DNA from 3 places in the Gilliamella sp. W8145 genome. Region 1 is predicted to be linked to each of the others. Evidence: riboswitches for the same ligand, from Rfam matches in the RefSeq annotation. Region 1 holds a riboswitch; each other region holds the start of a gene.
The links. A riboswitch is a leader RNA that binds a small molecule or an ion and turns the genes downstream of it on or off. The one in region 1 is predicted to bind thiamine pyrophosphate.

Region 1 (6,430 bases):
CAAAATAAACCAGTTAGGATATTTCTTATAGTAATGAAAATACAAGTTGTCATGGAAGTTTACACTTTATTATTATTCCTAAGTGGGAGAGATTTTAATGGATTCATTGTTAAGATCAAGTATTTTAATTTTGAAAATATTTAAATAAATGAAATGGTTAAAGTATTATTTTTTAGATTTTTCAAACTAAAAAAAAGTCTATTTATACTCTCAAAGAGTAAACTATTAAATTACATATGCCTAACTTACTATTTAATAATAAGTATAATGGTCGAAAAAATGAGATTAGCATGATTATTAAAAAGCTGTTTATTCTTAACAGTAGGATTTCAATCATTACAAAACAAATTTGCTTATAAGGGTAAAATATGTCACAACTAAACATTATTGCTACCATTACGATAAAACCAGAGTATCATGAAGCATTTAAACCTATATTTAAACGATTAGTTATCGGTAGTCGAGCTGAACACGGTTGTGTTCGGTATGAGCTGAATCAAAGTATTGAGAATCCAAATATTTATATAGTAGTAGAAACGTGGCAATCACAGCAGGCGATTGACTTGCATAATACAACGCCATATTTAGTTGAATTTGCTAATTTTGCTAAGGAGCGTGTTGATGGATTATCGATTTGTATAGCTAAACAGGTTGATGTCTAAGCGGATAAATAAACACCAATAAAACCACCGATATTTAATCATATCGGTGGCAAATAAGCTTACATTTTGTCAACGGTTTTAATGCCAAGCATATCTAAACCCGTTTTAAGCGTTTTGGCTGTTAATAAGGCCAGTTTCAATCTGCTAACTTTTAAACTTTCATTTTCTGCGGCCAAAATAGGGCAGTGTTCATAAAAACTTGAAAATAGGGTAGCGATATCATACAGATACGCACAAAGAACATGTGGCGTACCTTCGGCGGCAACAGTTGTGATTGTTTCATCAAATTGATTCAAACGAATTGCTAATACGCGTTCCTTTTCAGTACCTAAATCGATATGACCATCTAGATTGTCTTCATTGATATTTGATTTTTTAAATACTGAAAGTACACGGGTATAGGCATACTGTAAATAAGGCGCTGTATTGCCTTCAAATGACAGCATATTATCCCAATCAAATACATAATCAGTCGTTCTATTTTTGGATAGATCAGCATATTTAACCGCACCAATGGCAACTGCATCAACCACTTGAGCCAGCTCGGTATCAGAAAGATCAGGATTTTTGCTTTTAATTAATGTTGCTGCTCGCTCAGTTGCTTCATCGAGTAAATCATTTAGTTTAACGGTATCACCTGAACGCGTTTTAAATGGTTTACCATCTTTACCTAACATCATACCAAACATATGATGTTCAAGTTTTAAAGATTCTGGGACATATTTTGCTTTATGCACAATCGCCCAAACTTGTTCTAAATGTTGGTGTTGGCGTGAATCGGTATAATATAAAATACGATCCGCGTGTAGCGTTTCATAACGGTATTTTGCACAGGCAATATCGGTTGTTGCATAAAGATAACCACCATCTCGTTTTTGGATGATAACACCCATTGGTTCGCCTTCTTTATTTTTATACTCATCTAAAAACACAACGATAGCGCCTTCACTTTCAACGGCTAATTTTTTCTGTTTAAGATCGGCAACAATGCCCGGAAGCATACTGTTATAGATACTTTCACCCATGGTATCTTCTAGTGAAAGTGTGACATTGAGTCGTTTATATGTGGCAATATTTTGCGTCATGGTAATATCAACCAGTTTTCGCCACATTTCACGGCAATACTCATCACCACCTTGAAGCTTAACGACATAATTACGGGCTTTTTCAGCAAAGACTTCATCTTCGTCATAATGTTTTTTTGCTGCACGATAAAAAGATTCTAGATCCGATAGATCCATATCGTTGGCCTGTTCGTTTTGCATTTTTTCAAGGTAAGCGATTAACATACCAAATTGCGTTCCCCAATCACCAACGTGATTAGCTCGAATCACATTGTGGCCAAGAAAATTTAAGACTCTAACACTCGCATCACCAATAATCGTTGAGCGTAAATGACCAACATGCATCTCTTTTGCTACGTTTGGTGCTGAGTAATCAACCACAATAGTTTGTGGTTTAGCCGGTAAGGTGATATTCAATTTATCGCTACTTAATGCTACTTCGTTCTGCTCGGCAATCCAACTATTTTTTAAAAAGATATTAATAAAACCCGGTCCAGCAATTTCTACTTTATCGGCAATATCTTCAATATCCAGATGTTGTAATACTTTTTCTGCCAATGCGCGTGGTGGCATACCCAATTTTTTAGCGGTAGCCATGATACCATTTGCTTGATAGTCACCAAATTGAACTTTGGCTGATTGCTTGATTAAAGCATCACAGTTTTTATCTGCACCAGCCATAATCATTGCTTGCGAAACTCGTTGCGTTAATAGTTGTTGAATGTTCACATTGTACCTAATCAATAATCATAAAATGAGGCATATAATACCGACAAACACAACAATTGTCACTGATTGCCTGTAATCTTACCTTGTTTTAATTTGTCTAAATTTGTATTTATCAACACATCGCCTGTTTACAATTCTATTTGCTACCACTAAACTACTCATCGTTCTCAACGGGGTGCCCTGAAGGGCTGAGAGTGTCAGAAAAACTGACATAACTCGTCGAACCTGAACTGGATAATGCCAGCGGAGGGATTTGAGTTATTATATCTGCTCAAACCTTTTGTCTTTTACACATTACTTTGGAGGCAAAATGTTTCGTAAAAACTTTTTACTATCTGTTATATTTTCATTTTCACTATTTAGTCATCTAGCTAATGCACAACAACCAACTCTAACCGTTTATAGTTACAATTCATTTATGTCACAGTGGGGGCCGGGTGAAACAATTAAAAAAGGCTTCGAAGCGCAATGTCATTGCCAACTTGATGTTGTCACATTGGGAGATGGCGTATCTGTTTTAAATCGCATTCGCCTTGAAGGCGACAAAACAAATGCTGATGTTATTTTAGGATTAGATAACAATCTATTAGCACAAGCCAAGCAAGCGGATATTTTAATTCCGCATCAAATTAGTAAACCCGATAACCTCAATACCGATTGGTGGGATGATAGTTTTATTCCTTACGATTTTGGCTATTTCGCTTTTATCTATAATCAAGATAAGATTAAAAATCCTCCTCATTCATTACATGAATTGGTCGAAAACCAAGCTAATTGGAAAATCATTTATCAAGATCCTAGAACCAGCACTCCAGGACTAGGTTTATTGTTTTGGATGAAAAAGGTCTATGGTGACGAGGCGGCAAATGCATGGCAACAAGTGGCTAAACATACGGTCACAGTAACTAAAGGTTGGAGTGAAGCCTATGGTATGTTCTTAAAAGATGAGGCGGATTTGGTATTAAGTTATAGCACATCGCCGATAGCACATATTATTAATGAAAATAATCATAACTACGCCGCCGCGATTTTTGCTGAAGGTCACTATCGCCAAGTCGAAGTGGCTGGCATCATTAAATATAGCCAAGAAGCTGATTTAGCTCGACAATTTTTACGTTACTTGCTAACACCTGAGATACAACGTCAATTTGCTGAAAAAAATGTGATGTATCCAATTATTAAAACCGATCTACCCGATGCTTATAAGCAAATTAATACCATTGATAAATCGCTAGAATTTACACCGGAAGAGATTGAAAAACATCAAAAAGGTTGGATTCGTGAGTGGCAGTCAGCAATAAGTAAATAGTTAAGTATTATTAATGTTAAAATTCAGATCGTTATTACCAGGTATCAGTGCTGCTAGTTTAATTTTAATCATATTAAGTTCAGCACTTCTCGCTATCTGGAAATTTGCCTTGCAGTCAGGAAATTTAAGCATCTATTTTGATAGTTACATATTGCATATTATATGGATAACTTTTTACCAAGCTGTATTGTCGACATTATTATCACTAATCGCAGCCATATTAATGGCTAAGGCATTATCTTTAGTGGATTTTAAAGGTAAAAAGTTGTTATTGAAGATGATGCCTATTACCTTTATATTACCAACACTAGTTGTTGTGACTGGTTTACTATCGGTTTACGGGCGACAAGGTTTATTATCAAGTATCTGCCAAATATTACACATACCATTCTCATTTTCAATTTATGGTTTACACGGCATTTTATTGGCACATGTATTTCTGAATTTCCCTTATGCCTGCTGTCTATTTTATCAAACCTTACAAAGCGTACCTATTGAACAAAAACATTTAGCTGCGCAATTAAATTTTAGCAATGTAACTTTTTTTAAAATTATTGAATGGCCATTACTGCGTAGACAAATATTACCTATGGCGGCATTAATTTTTATGTTATGTTTTTCAAGTTTTGCCATTGTTTTAGCATTAGGTGGCGGGCCTAAATATACCACGCTTGAAGTTGCTATTTATCAAGCAATTCGTGATTTTGATCTGTTACAAGCAGCATTACTTGCCTGTTTACAACTAGTTTGTTGTATTGCCTTCATTGGATTAATGCAAAAGATAAACAGAATCGATAAAAAATTAACGGTAAACTTTACTCAAACAGACTATCGTTTACCTTTACCCAAAGGATTAAAAATTGTTAGTTCAGTGCTAATTTTGATCGGTGGATTATTTATATTGTTACCTATGCTGACTATCCTGTTTCAAGGTATCTATTTCTTTCAATTCTCATTGTTGACCTTTTCATTACAGCAAGCTTTACTTTTTTCAATCATTATTGCTTTTGGTTCATCAATTATTGCCATGATACTGGGGTTACTATTACTTTGGACCAATAGTCGATTACTGATAAATAGACAACCTCGATTGAGTAATGGACTATTATTAATTGCATCACTTATTCTAGCCATATCAAGTATGGTATTGGCATCAGGATTATTTTTATTACTATTTGACTATAGTAATAATGCCATTTTTATCTGCTTATTGATGATGGTTTGTAATGGATTGATGGCGTTACCATTTATTATAAAAAATCTTGCCGTACCAATGTATGATATTACCGCTCGATATTGGCGACTCACCCAATCACTGAATATCAATGGTTTAACTCACTTTTATTTAATTGATTTTAGAGGATTAAGAAGAATAATATTGATGAGTTTTGCATTTGCTGGCATATTGTCATTGGGCGATTTTGGTGTAATTGCCTTATTTGGTGGGCAGTCAGTCACCACTTTACCTTATTATTTATATCAACAGATATCGCATTATCATTACAAAGAAAGTATAGTAACAGCGGCAATTTTATTAATTTTATCATTTAGCTTATTGGTTGTTATGGATTATGATCGAACTTCAAAATACTGAGTATCAATATGATAACTTCAACATGCACTTTGTGCTTAATATTGCCGCTAAAGAAAGAGTGGTCATTGTTGGCCCAAGCGGTGCAGGCAAAAGTACATTACTCAGTTTAATAGCCGGATTCATTTTTCCCAATGGCGGACAAATCATTCTCAATCAGCAAAATGTTACTACCACTTTACCGGGTAAACGGCCGGTATCGATGCTATTCCAAAACAATAATTTATTCAGCCATCTTACCGTCGAACAAAATATAGCGTTAGGTATTAAACCATTATTAAAACTTAGCCGTGCAGAACAGACAATAATTGGTGACATATTAGTGCGTGTCGGATTGGAAGGCTTTAACCAACGTTATCCCGAACAACTTTCAGGAGGTCAACGGCAACGTGTTGCACTGGCACGCTGTTTAATACAACATCGTCCAATTTTACTCCTTGATGAACCATTTTCTGCGCTTGACCAAGCATTACGTTTTGAAATGCTAGCTCTTGTTAATCAAGTTTGTAGCGAATTCAACCTTACTTTAATGATGGTCTCGCATTATTTGGATGATTCTCTTCACCACTTCTCACGTTGCCTCGTTATTGATAATGGAAAAATTATTTTTAATGCAGCTCCAAATCAGCTTAATGAAAATCAAAAGATAGCGGAGTTATTAGGTATTGAAAGTTAGGATTTTAAGTTGAAAAAGTTGAGGAGAGTTTTTTAAATAATTAAAAACTGTGATTTAGCTGGTTATCTTACTAATAATATTTACAAAATTTAACAATTTAGCCTCAAAAAGTGGTTGCGAGTTTTTTTTATGTCTTTATAATTTTAAACAATTTTAAGTAGGATTATCGATCATTATTTAGTTAATCAAACTAACAATTGAAGATAAAATATCAAATTAAACATAAAGTTAATTGACAGGATGTCGAATATGCATTATAATTTTAAACACCAAACACCAAACACCAAACCTGCTCAACCTATAATTTAATTTCAGCTAATTACCTCAATTCAAGTTTACTTTTTCACGATAGTTTATCTTTTCACAGAAAATCCAAGTTAATATCTAGTCTTAGTCCAT
Region 2 (6,430 bases), 580 kb from region 1:
ATCTGCATATTGTTATCAATCCTGAATATTTTATTGGCCTTGATATATTTAAACAAAGTATGTCTACTATGCTAGACCAACTAAAACAAACTAAACCAGCCAAAGGTAATAGTGAAGTCTTCTTCCCAGGAGAACGAAGCAGAAAACGTGAAGCCGATTATCAAAAAAATGGTATAGAAATTGTTGATGATATTTATAACTATTTAATTAGCGATGATATTCACTATAATCGATATGATCATAAAAATAAATTTGCGGAATAGTATCGAGGTTTAAAAACCCCTCTCCTCAAATTTTTTATATTCGCTGAGTTTCGGACGTTTTGTTATTTGGTGGCTATTTTTAAATGGCGATTACGTCCGAGTAAAGAGGGTTTACGCAACTATTCTTTACCAACTCTTGCAGCGACCACGCAAGTGGTCACTAGGTGACTGCATTCCGCCTGCGTTCGCTATTAACGCACCGGGGGTGATTTGTTCCTGACAAAACACAGCCTTGCCAAACATCCTTGTTTGCCATGCTAATTTCACTCAGTTATCAGCACGTTGCTAAGGTCGTTAAATAAAACACACCAAACTGATTGGCTAACAATAAACTTTTATGTTTAGTGTAAGCTGATTTAATAACTAAGTGGTCCTGACACTAATTATTAGCAATAGATAAAAGATAATTAGTTTGTAAAAACATCATAAATAGTTATTAGTAAAAATATATTTTAGAAGTAATTGAGATAGTTTTTGATCTTTAGTTTAAGCCAGTTAACTAAACTTGCATATTTCTGCTTTCTAGTTTAATTTAACAACACAAATTTTTTTATATTTCGAGACTAAACATGACAATATCATTTAAAGAGCAGCAACAACGAATCAATTTTGTTAAACAATTTTTTGCCGAGCAATTAGCAAATAATCTATCATTAATTGAAGTTCAAGCACCAATATTGAGTCAAATTGGTGATGGCGTTCAAGATAATTTGTCAGGTACCGAAAAAGCCGTTCAAGTTAATATTAAAAGTATTCCTAATGCACAATTCGAAGTTGTTCATTCACTAGCTAAATGGAAACGTAAAACGTTAAGTCAGCACAATTTTCCTGTTGGTGAAGGCATTTATACTAATATGAAGGCTCTGCGCCCGGATGAAGATAAACTTTCGCCTATTCACTCTGTTTATGTTGATCAATGGGATTGGGAAAAAGTGATTCGTCCCGAAGATCGCAATTTAGCTTATTTAAAACAAACGGTTGAAAAAATTTATAGTGCGATTAAAGCGACTGAAAAAGCAGTCTCTGAAAAATATCATTTATCACGTTTTTTACCCGAAACAATTACCTTTATGGATAGTGAACAGCTGTTAAAACGTTATCCAAATTTATCACCGAAAGAGCGTGAAAATGCAATTACCAAAGAGTTAGGCGCCGTATTTTTAATTGGTATTGGTGGTGAATTATCAAATAATGAAAAACATGATGTACGTGCTCCTGATTATGATGATTGGAGTAGTGATAATGAAATGGGTTCAAAAGGCTTAAATGGTGACATTTTAGTTTGGAATCCTGTGCTAAATAGTGGTTTTGAAATCTCATCAATGGGAGTCCGTGTCGATCCAGAAACCTTAAAACGACAATTAAAACTGACTAATAATGAAGATCGCCTTCAATATGCATGGCATAAAGCATTAGCTAATGGTGATTTTTTACAAACAATTGGTGGTGGAATTGGCCAATCACGATTAACCATGTTACTTTTACAGCAACAACATATTGGCCAAGTACAAGCAAGTGTTTGGGACGATGCCACCAAACAAGATTATTCAAAACTACTTTAGTTTAAACATTGTTTAAATATAGTTCAAATTCAGCATACTTTACCCAGAGTGGTAAAGTATGCTTATTATTTAAATACTTTTATCTAATCCCATTTGCCAGAAACCAATTTCAAGTTTAGTTGCTTGCCTGAATAATTTTGTTAAATGTTCAATGCGACTAGCATCTAAATTTACTAAGCGCTGATCAATCCACGCAATTTCATTTTGCATTGTTTGTTGGAATTCCTTACTAGCATACATGTTAACCCAACTGTTATATCTATTGTTGTTAGCATCATACCAATGTTGTTTGGTTAGCCAATCAGCAATCATACCGTAACCAATTAAACAAGGCGCTAATACAATATGCAAATCTAATATATCCCCATGTAATCCGACATCCAATACATAACCCGTATATTCACTATTTGCTTTGGCTTCAGTTAATAGGTTAAGTTCGTTCTCAGTTATTTGCCACTTTTTACAATATTCAATATGTAAGTCTAGTTCAACTTCAACAATTGCTTTCAAGTTATTTAAAGATTGTTTGATTTCAGCCAGATCATGACTTTTATACACTGCTAATCCCCATGCTCAGGAAAAATTGATAAGGAAAAGATAAGCTTGTTTTAAATAGTGTTGAAAGTAGGCAACATCTATTGTACCTTTACCTAATTTTTGAATAAACTCATGTTAAATATAGTTATTCCAATCATTTTGGCATGATTGAATAAGTGAATAAAATGACGACATGACGACTCCTTTTTATAAAAATTAGTAATTAAGGAGTACAACAGACTTGCAGAAAAGCGTGTTTTATACTCCCTTCGTCGGTACTAACCGAATCAGGTTCAACGGGTATAATCTCAGCCTAAGGCACCCCGGATAAATACAGATGAATAATAGCTCAGAAAATAACTAACAATTTTTGTAAAAATAATAGTTTATTAGCCGTTACTATTTATTCAAATGTTCTTCATTAACTAACCGATAGATCTTCTATAACTGTAGCTAATAATCAGTAATTATTCTGTCTTCGAGTCAATTTGCTGATTATCTTCTGAAGATGGCGCTACTATTTCTTGTTGAGAAGATTTCTCTAATTCAGCTTTTTCGGCTTGCTGATTAGAAATTGAAGACTCTTGTTGTTTTGCTTCAGTTGTTACCGAATTATCTTGTGAACGAATATATACAATCTTTTGTTGACCTCGGTCACACGATCCGACAATTTTACCTGCAACGCCTTGCTCAGCTTGTTCTGATGGAACTAAATTTAATTGAAAACTGTTTTCATCAACACCATTGTTTTTGATTTTCTCAGCGATACTGGCACTAATTTCTTCACAATTAGAAGCAGCGGCAACCATTGGAAGACCTAACAATAAAACCACGACTAACTTTTTCATACCCTTTCCTATAAATTATAAATAATAAGTCTTGTTGCATTGTAAAACGATTGATAAAACTGTCCATATCGTTATAAGCAATATGATAAATAAATTTTATCAATTTATTAATGAAGTTAGCACAAGATTCTAACCGATTAATCTTGCTTATGCTGGCTTTCAAGTACTTTCAATTTATCTAAAACCCAACAGCGAATATCGGCTAATTCAGTTTCAGACAATCGATTAACAAAATCTCTTTTTTCATGAAGTTGTTTACGATCTTCATCAGTCAAAACAACCCCTTTTAAATTTAATAATACTTCTTTACGGTACATAGAATAGATAAAATCTTTTATTAAATCGTCAGAAAGATTAATGTTAGTCATTTTGATTTCCTTATTTTATATCTTTAACGCTCATACGATTAAGTCGACATCTAAATTAATAACATCACCACTCAATATAAAAGAGTATTAAAAAATAAACTCTGTTTAATAAACAGCCGGATCTCCAATATAATCGAATCGCAAATAGATGACAATGATTGAATCAAATAACACAAACAAAACTTTTTCATTTATTCAAAACTAACTTGTGAATTATTCACTTAATTATTTGATAAGTATTTAACAAACCTGTTGATAACTCTATAACTGATTGATATTTATTAATTTAACTTCAAGGTTAAAATTTAATCTGCAATATAAAAACCTATTTTTGAAAATAAATACTCTATATTTGTCAACAGAAATCATCTAACAATTTGATAAAATTTTGATAAAAAAATACAGCATAAGGTTTAAATTATGCTGTATTGAAATAATACAAAGAAGTATAACAATATATTTACAATGCCGTAAAAAACGCAATTAAACCAAACAAAACACCAGGGGAATTAGCTATAGCAATCGGCCAATCTTTTTTAGGTTGTAATAATCCATAACAAACCCATAATGAACAGTTAATTGCTGCTGCTAATGGTTGAGTTGGATTGGTTTTAAAACCATGAAGATTGTCGATAATTTGTGGGATATATGACACATACATGCCTAATGATGCAATCGTTGCAACGACGCCTAAATAATGGAAAGCTTTAGGGGAAAGATTCAAGATCAACCTGCCTGCTTAAATGTGAATGGAGAAATTAATCTATCATAGATAATCAGCGAATTAAACCTTGTCCTACCTAGCTTTTAGACAATTTTATGTAAATAAAATGATAAAAAATAACTGGCAAAATTAGTAATATTTTGAAAATAAAAAATAAAAAAATTTACTTTGGTTTGCCAAATTGCTTTGCTGAATTTTTTTGCTTTTATATTATCGTTAAGCTTAACAAGCAATGTACAAAAACTGATTACGACAGTAGCAGTATTAACAACTGAGTAAGGTTAGCATGACAAACATGGATGTTTGACAAGGCTGTGTTTTGTCAGGAATAAATAACAGTACAGCAGGAAATTTGCGCCTAAAACAGGGAAATGACGATAAATAGTCACTTATCTAGAGGTATTTAGGTCTAAATATAACCCCTAATGCCTCAAAAAAGCGCGGTTAGGAATTTAGTTTAAGTGAAGATTTATCGTACAAAGGCCACAATAAAAATCAAAGTGTTTTATACATATGGTAATTTATCAGTACCTGATTTTTTCTGTATATTTTGTTAGCTCGCTTTATTATAAAACCCCATTTTTGGAAAATTGGCATGGCCACTTTTGATGCATCTACACTTAATTGTGAAAAATTTTTCTGGTGGGCCAAATCGAGCACATGGTTATAGAGTTTTCTAGCTACGCCTCGTTTTTGAAAGTCAGGATGCACGTAAAAACAGTCTATGTAACCATCATCTTTAAGTTCAATAAATCCCGCAAGGCGTGAGCCAAAGATAGCTATCCAAGGCTGAGTGTTATCTAAACGTTTTAGCCACATCTGATAATCTGGTGGTGTTGGGCACCATGCTTCTTGCTCTGCTTTGCTATAAATATCGGTATCAATAGCATGAATAGTCGAATGAAACAAATCGCATATTTCAATGGCATAGAGTGAAGAGTATGCTTTTATTTCAATTTTAGATGTAGAATTATCCAATGTGTTTCCTATTTTCATTATGATTTACTTCAACAACTTCATTATCGCCAACATTGACAAGACTGGCTGTAGTTGGTAAAGAGGGTTTGCGCAAACCCTCTTTGCTCGGACGTAATCGCCATACAGAACTAGTCATAATATAATAAAACGTCCACAACTAAAACAACTAAGGTGGTTAATTAGTTATAAAAGACGAGTTTGTTTGGTCTCTTTGCCAAGCAATAATATTGCTAAAATAGCAACCAGAATTGATAAACTAAATAGCGCAAATATCATGCTTACACCAACTTGGTTAGCCATTAAGAATCCAACCATTAATGGACCTAATATGCCACCAATTCGACCAATAGATGCAGCCATACCAGCACCGGTAGCACGAATATTGGTGCTATATTGTTCTGGTGTATAAGCATACATTGCTCCCCATGCTCCTAAATTGAAAAATGATAATAATGCTCCACTGATAAGCAATTGGTTAATTGAGTCAGCAATACCAAATAAATAAGCACTGATTAAAGTACCCAATAAATATGCTATTAATACCCATTTACGCCCTACTCGTTCAATCAACCACGCAACTGTAAAATAGCCGGGTAATTGGGCTAAGGTCATCATGAGAATATAACCAAAGCTTTTTACCATATCAAAGCCTTTAAGCATCATTACGCTTGGTAACCATAAGAACATGCCATAGTATGAAAATACTACACAAAACCATACTATCCATAACATTATCGTTTGACGTCGGAATGAGTTTGATAATAGTGATTGTATTTTTTTGATAACTGGCTCTGTTTGAGCATGGCTATTTTGATGTTGATACGATTGTGAGTCCGGTAAATTAAAGCGTAAGTAAAGCGCGTAAAAAGCTGGTATTGCACATAATATCATTGCGCCACGCCAACCAACGGCAGGCAGAGGAATTAGAAAATAAGCAATTAGCGCAGCTAAAATCCAACCTACAGCCCAAAAGCTTTCAAGTAATACCACAATGCGCCCGCGTACTTCAGGCTCAACACTTTCACTAACTAGCGTCGATGCAACGGGTAATTCACCGCCTAGCCCCATACCAATGAAGAATCGTAAAACGAATAAACTACCTAACCCCCAAGCAAAAGCACTTAAGCCACTGGCAATACTAAACATTAAT
Region 3 (6,430 bases), 990 kb from region 1:
GCAAATTTTTTTCCTTTTTGCTATTTTTTTGCTGGGATCAAAATCGATGTAACGACCATCTAAATTGAGATAAACAAACTCTTTTTTCTTCTCATCATAAGAATAGTACCGATAAATGATAGGTCCATCTTCCATATCATCAACGGCTCTGGCTATATAAAAATCATTATAATTACCATCAAAATTGTAGTCTATTTCTATGCCATTGTGATCAAAAAAATCTGGTGCAAAACGATAGCTATCATCTATATGGTTAACCGCACCTACTGAATATTCTCCTAAAAAGTCAAATCCTTGCAAATTATCTATAGTCTGAAATAATTGGTCATTTTTTTTACTATAAATATTTAAACCTGTTGGTTTCAATCCTTGACCTTTTTTATAGGAAAGTATCATTTTAAAATAAAAATCATCTGTCAATCTTTTTTGTAATAACTCTATATTGTTAATTTCTTCATTCTCAATAAGAATATCGAGATCACCGCCATCTTTAAAATTTAATTCAACATCATATTTATCAATGTTCGCCTTAAGAACATCTAAGTCAATTGCTAATACTAAACAAGGTAAAAACAAAACAACTGAGATAAGATATTTTATACAAATCATATTATAACCAACTAATTCCATTTAATATTTTTAATATTATTTTTTTAATCCTATTTATATCTTAAATTAATTCATATCAAAAATTAATTTAAAATGATTTAAAAATATATTATTTCTTATCAAATATAACTTATTGAGCAATTTTTCTAACCATATTTTTAATTACTATTTTGGATAACCATTTGTAGAAAAATAAATATTTAATTATTCAGTGTAAAAATTTGCAGTTACCACCATTGATAAAAATGGTGAGTAGGTCCAATTCCCTTACCAATTTTTAAACTATCTGCATGCTCAATAGCCCCTTGTAGGTAGTTTTTAGCATGTTTTATTGCATCTTCTAAATGATGTTTCGGTAATAAGGCTGCAATTGCCGCAGAGAGGGTACAACCTGTACCATGGGTATTTCTCGTTGCGATCCTTGGTGATGTCATTCTGATGACGTTGTTGTGAGTGATTAAATAATCAGGGCTTTCTTGACTTGGCAAATGTCCGCCTTTCATTAATACTGCCTGACAACCTAATTTAAGTAATTCATACCCCTGTTGTTGCATTTGCTCTTCGTTTTTTGCCTCACTACAATCAAGTAATGCAGCAGCTTCAGGTAGATTTGGGGTAATAATTGTGGCTAATGGTAATAATAGATCTCGAATAGCAGAAATGGCATCAGCTTTTAACAATGGATGTCCGCCTTTAGCAATCATTACGGTATCAAGCACAATATTGGCAATAGGATGATTGTTTAATAGCTGATGAACCGTAGTAACAATCTCTTTATTCATTAGCATGCCAATTTTAACACTATCAATGTAGATATCTTGATACAGCGTATTAAACTGTGCTTCAATAAATTGAGAGGGAATGGCATGTACACCATTAACGCTTTGCGTACTTTGTGCGGTTAATGCGGTGATTACTGACATACCATAAGCACCAAGTGCTGAAAATGCTTTTAAGTCAGCTTGAATACCTGCGCCACCACTAGGGTCACTGCCCGCTATTGTTAATGCAACTGTTGTCATGATTTGGTTTCCTATTTTGCTTGTTTTATTTTACTGATTAGGTCTGATGTCGCTTTGGCAAGATTAGCTTGTCCACATATTGCCGACACAACGGCAATACCTTCAATGCCAGTTTGGATTACTTCGGTTAAATTATTCACGCCGATACCACCGATCGCTACGGCAGGGCATTGTTTCGCTTTAGCCAGTTCTTTCAATTGAGCAATGCCAGTCGCAGCTGCGGCATCCTTTTTGGTTGCGGTTGGATAGATAGGCCCTATGCCAAGATAATCGACTAAATGCCACGGAACATTCTCTAGTTGTGATTGATTTGAAACTGAAAGTCCTAACCATTTGTCTCTGCCAATTAAGCGTCGAGTAACGTCGACCGGTAGATCGCTTTGTCCTATATGCACACCATCGGCATCAATGGCTAAAGCAATATCAACATGGTCATTGATAAATAGCGGAACTTGGGTACTGCTTAACACTTCTTTGAGCGCTTGTGCGGCGTCATACCAATTTTTACCAGAGTATTCTTGTTCTGAACGTAGTTGCACTGCGGTAACACCATTCTCAACGGCAATTTTGGTAGTAGTGACCATGCCATCTATACCGCCACATAATAACGGATCGAGGACTAAATAGAGAGTTAAATCAAGTTGCTTTTTCATCAAATATCCTTATTGGTAATTTTGCTTAAATAGGGAAAGTTGGTCAATTATTGCCATAGCAAAAGTGCCTAAACCTGATTGTTTGTTAGCGAGTTCACCAGCTTTTTTCATCATAAAACAAGCTGTTGCGGTAGCGGTTAAACGATCACTAGAGGTTGCAATAAATGCTGCTACCATCGCAGATAACGAACAGCCGGTACCGGTTACTTTAGTTAAAGCGATATCGCCACCGACAATGCTATAAATTTGTTCACCATCTGTGACATAGTCTATCTCACCTGTTATTGCGACAATGGTTTGATATTTTTGTGCTAATAGTATTGCTGCATTTAATGCAGAATCGGTAGAATCAAGTCCATCAGGCCCTTTCGATGATGATTGTTGACCACTCAATGCGAGAATTTCAGAGGCATTTCCTCGAATAACACTTGGTCTAAAAGTTATCAATTGTTTGGCAATTTCAGTGCGATATTTAAGTGCCGCACCAACCGCTACAGGATCCAGTACCCATGGTGTCTGTGTTTGTTCAGCTTTTGCTGCAGCTAACAACATACTATTTGCGCTGTGCTCATCAATGGTACCAATATTAATTAATAAACTACTGGCAATAGTTACAAAGTCTTCAACTTCTTGTTTAGCAACGACCATTGCTGGTGAAGCTCCAATGGCTAATAAGACATTAGCGGTAAAATTCTGTACGACATCATTGGTAATGCAATGGACTAACGGTCGTTGTTGTTTAACTTGCTCAATAAAGGGAATGGCATCATTATTTTGAAATAACTGAATGGTAGACATATTCTTTCCTTATTTATTATTGATATTAAGGGAAGAATGTGTCAAAACGGATAATTAAGACGAAGACTTCCCTACGCTGGTATGAGCCAGATCAGGTTCAACGGGTAAAATCTCAGTTTTTTGTAGTAACAAAAAACACCCCGAGTCAAAAAACAATTAATAAAAACAGTTTTATTATGTACTGAGTTTATATTTTATACAAGCTATTGTAATAATCTTTCGATATCGCTTATAGATCGTCTATCTGGTAAGAAAATGATTAAATGATCACCATCTTCGATCATTAAATCGGTATTAACAATAATCACATCTTCACCACGCACCACCGCACCAATAGTTGCCCCTGAAGGCAATTTTAGACTGTTAATATTTTTACCTACTAGTTTAGAATTTTCAGTATCACCACGAACAATCACTTCGACAATTTCTGATTCACCTTGCCGTAGTGAGACAACTTTTACCACGCCATTTTGTCTTACATGACTGAGTAATTCTGAAATAGTGGCATGTTGTGGTGAAATGGCAATATCAATCACACTATCGTTAATTAGTTCTAAGTAAGCTTGTCGTTGAATAAGTACGATGACTTTTTTTGCTCCCATCCTTTTGGCAAGCATTGATGACATAATATTCGATTCATCATCACTCGTCACTGCAACAAAAAGATCGGTAAGTTCGACTTGTTCTTGCGATAAGAGTTCTTGATCCGATGATTCACCATGTAATACGGTCGTATTAACTAACTGCTCGGCAATTAGTTCTGCTTTTTCGGCATTACGTTCAATCAATTTAACTTGATAATCGTTTTCTAATCGCTTAGCTAAAGCAACAGCAATGCCGCCACCACCACTAATGATTATTCGTTTATAAGGCTTTTCTAACCGTTGTAATTCACTGGTTACCGCTTTGATGTTAAGCGGTGGGGTAATAAAGTAAACCATATCCCCAGCTTCAATCAAGGTTGAACCGATCGGACGAATAAAACGATTTTTACGATAAATAGCCACCACCCGAGCTTCGACATGAGGTAAATGTTCTTTTAGCTCTGATAATTCACTACCCACCAATGCACCACCGTAGTAAGCTGTGACGGCAACTAAGCAGACTCGATTATCATAAAATGAGGCAAATTGTAGTGCGCCAGGATATTGCACTAGCTGGCTGATATGATTGGTGATTAGATTTTCTGGGGCAATAATATGGTCGATATTAATACAATCCTTATTAAAAAACGAGTATCTTTCATCATTATATTCAGGCGCTCGAATTCGTGCCACTTTTTGAGGAATCTTGAACATAACATGCCCAATTTGACAAGCCATCATATTGACTTCATCAGAATTGGTAACAGCGACTAACATGTCGGCAGATTCTGCACCAGCACTTTCTAATACTTGTGGATAAGATGATTTTCCACAAATAACTTGTAAATCAAAACGTTCTTGCAATGATTGCAATTTGTCATGATCTTCATCTACAACTGTCACATCGTTCTGTTTTTCAGTAACCAGATATTCGGCAAGAGCACTACCTGTTTGACCTGCACCAAGAATGATAATTTTCATAACTAACCTATGATAATCAAAAAGGCTTCAACGGCATTTATCATTAATAAAAACGATAATCCTTTTAGTCATTAAAGCCAATTGATATTGTTTAGCGTTAATTGCAATCTAGTTTTACGGTTAACTATACAAAACCAATTGCGTCATAAACTTTTTTCAACGTTGGCTCTGCTTTTGCACGAGCTTTTTGTGCACCTTCTTGCATAATTTTCAGAAGATAATTTTCATCATCACGATACTGATGATATTTCGCTTGTAAACCAGTTAACATATCAATAACTTGATTTGCGACCTCAGTTTTTAGATGGCCGTACATTTTACCTTCGAATTCTTTCTCAAGTTCAGCAATAGGTTTACCCGTAATACCGGTTAAGATATCTAACAGATTTGATACACCCGCTTTATTTTTTAAATCATAACGTACGACAGGTGGTTCATCAGAATCGGTCATTGCCCGTTTAATTTTCTTCTCGACATCTTTTGGATTTTCAAGTAACCCAATAACATTATTGCGATTTTCATCTGATTTAGACATTTTTTTGCTAGGATCTTGTAACGACATAACCCGTGCGCCAACTTTAGCAATAAATGGTTCAGGAACAGTGAAGATATCGCCATAAAGGGCATTAAAACGTATAGCAATATCGCGAGAAAGTTCAAGATGTTGTTTTTGATCATCACCAACAGGAACTAAATTAGCTTGATATAACAAAATATCGGCAGCCATTAACACTGGATAATCAAAAAGCCCGGCATTTATATTTTCTGAATGACGAGAAGATTTATCTTTAAATTGTGTCATACGACTAAGTTCACCAAAATAGGTATAACAGTTTAATGCCCAACCTAATTCAGCATGTGCAGGCACATGGGATTGCACAAAAATAGTACTTTTTTGTGGATCAATACCACAGGCTAGATAAAGTGCTAATGTATCAAGTGTTGCTTTACGTAACTTATTAGGATCTTGGCGTACCGTGATCGCATGTTGATTGACGATACAATAAACGCAATCATATTCATTTTGTAAAGACACCCAATTCTTTAAAGCACCTAAATAGTTGCCTAATGTTAGTTCTCCTGATGGCTGAGCGCCACTAAATACAATTGGTTTACTCATAATTTATTCCTAATTTTAACTTATTATTTTTTTGCATCAGCTTTTGGCTGAGGTAGTAGGGTTAATATATCTTGAAAATCATCAAATAAAAAATCGGGTTCACTTGTTGCAATTGATTCGCCATAATTATAACCATAACTTAACGCAACAGTAGGGCAATTAGCATTTTTGGCAGCGGTAATATCATTTTTCGAATCACCAACAAATAATAACTGATCATTGTATAATCCCAATGTTGCCATGACTTGATAAAGCGGAGCAGGGTGTGGTTTTAATTTAATTACATCACCACCGCCGAGTACTAATGAAAAATACTCTTTGATACCTAATGAGCTTAGTAATCCCGGTAAAAATTGTGCCGGTTTATTAGTTACAAGAGCTAAAGGGTAATGATTTTCATAAAGAGCTTTTAAGGTCTGTTTTACATAAGGAAACAGTGTTGTCTGCTCATCCATAACCTTATCATAATGCTGACTAAATATTTGTTTAGCTTCAGCAAAATATACTTTTGACGGATTAATATCAATAGCTTTGAAAACGCGTTCAAGCATCACATCAATACCATTACCTACCCAGTTTTTAACTTGTTCATTGGTAACTGTTGGTAAGTTTAGATCTGCCAACATTTTCTGGGTTGCTAAAGCAAGTCCAGGTACGCTATCT

Region 2: it holds a riboswitch for thiamine pyrophosphate, as region 1 does, so the genes downstream of both, H3T80_RS01835 (TenA family protein) here and thiB (thiamine ABC transporter substrate binding subunit) in region 1, are expected to answer to the same signal.
Region 3: it holds a riboswitch for thiamine pyrophosphate, as region 1 does, so the genes downstream of both, thiM (hydroxyethylthiazole kinase) here and thiB (thiamine ABC transporter substrate binding subunit) in region 1, are expected to answer to the same signal.

What each region holds. Positions count from the first base shown of each region.
Region 1 covers NZ_JACFRC010000001.1:994,405-1,000,834, reverse strand. The annotation lists gene H3T80_RS04530 (putative quinol monooxygenase) at 369-662, shown strand; gene argS (arginine--tRNA ligase) at 722-2,455, opposite strand; TPP riboswitch at 2,617-2,725, shown strand; gene thiB (thiamine ABC transporter substrate binding subunit) at 2,766-3,764, shown strand; gene thiP (thiamine/thiamine pyrophosphate ABC transporter permease) at 3,778-5,358, shown strand; gene thiQ (thiamine ABC transporter ATP-binding protein ThiQ) at 5,336-6,031, shown strand.
Region 2 covers NZ_JACFRC010000001.1:415,048-421,477, reverse strand. The annotation lists gene allD (ureidoglycolate dehydrogenase) at 1-263, shown strand, start outside; gene asnA (aspartate--ammonia ligase) at 833-1,825, shown strand; partial or broken gene H3T80_RS01835 (TenA family protein) at 1,895-2,488, opposite strand; TPP riboswitch at 2,609-2,698, opposite strand; gene H3T80_RS01825 (DUF1161 domain-containing protein) at 2,830-3,210, opposite strand; gene H3T80_RS01820 (hypothetical protein) at 3,348-3,578, opposite strand; gene H3T80_RS01815 (SemiSWEET family transporter) at 4,039-4,302, opposite strand; gene H3T80_RS01810 (GNAT family N-acetyltransferase) at 4,798-5,280, opposite strand; gene H3T80_RS01805 (hypothetical protein) at 5,273-5,416, opposite strand; gene H3T80_RS01800 (MFS transporter) at 5,464-6,430, opposite strand, start outside.
Region 3 covers NZ_JACFRC010000001.1:4,169-10,598, forward strand. The annotation lists gene H3T80_RS00030 (hypothetical protein) at 1-630, opposite strand, end outside; gene thiD (bifunctional hydroxymethylpyrimidine kinase/phosphomethylpyrimidine kinase) at 837-1,631, opposite strand; gene thiE (thiamine phosphate synthase) at 1,643-2,284, opposite strand; gene thiM (hydroxyethylthiazole kinase) at 2,294-3,073, opposite strand; TPP riboswitch at 3,134-3,235, opposite strand; gene trkA (Trk system potassium transporter TrkA) at 3,286-4,647, opposite strand; gene trpS (tryptophan--tRNA ligase) at 4,772-5,767, opposite strand; gene H3T80_RS00060 (phosphoglycolate phosphatase) at 5,791-6,430, opposite strand, start outside.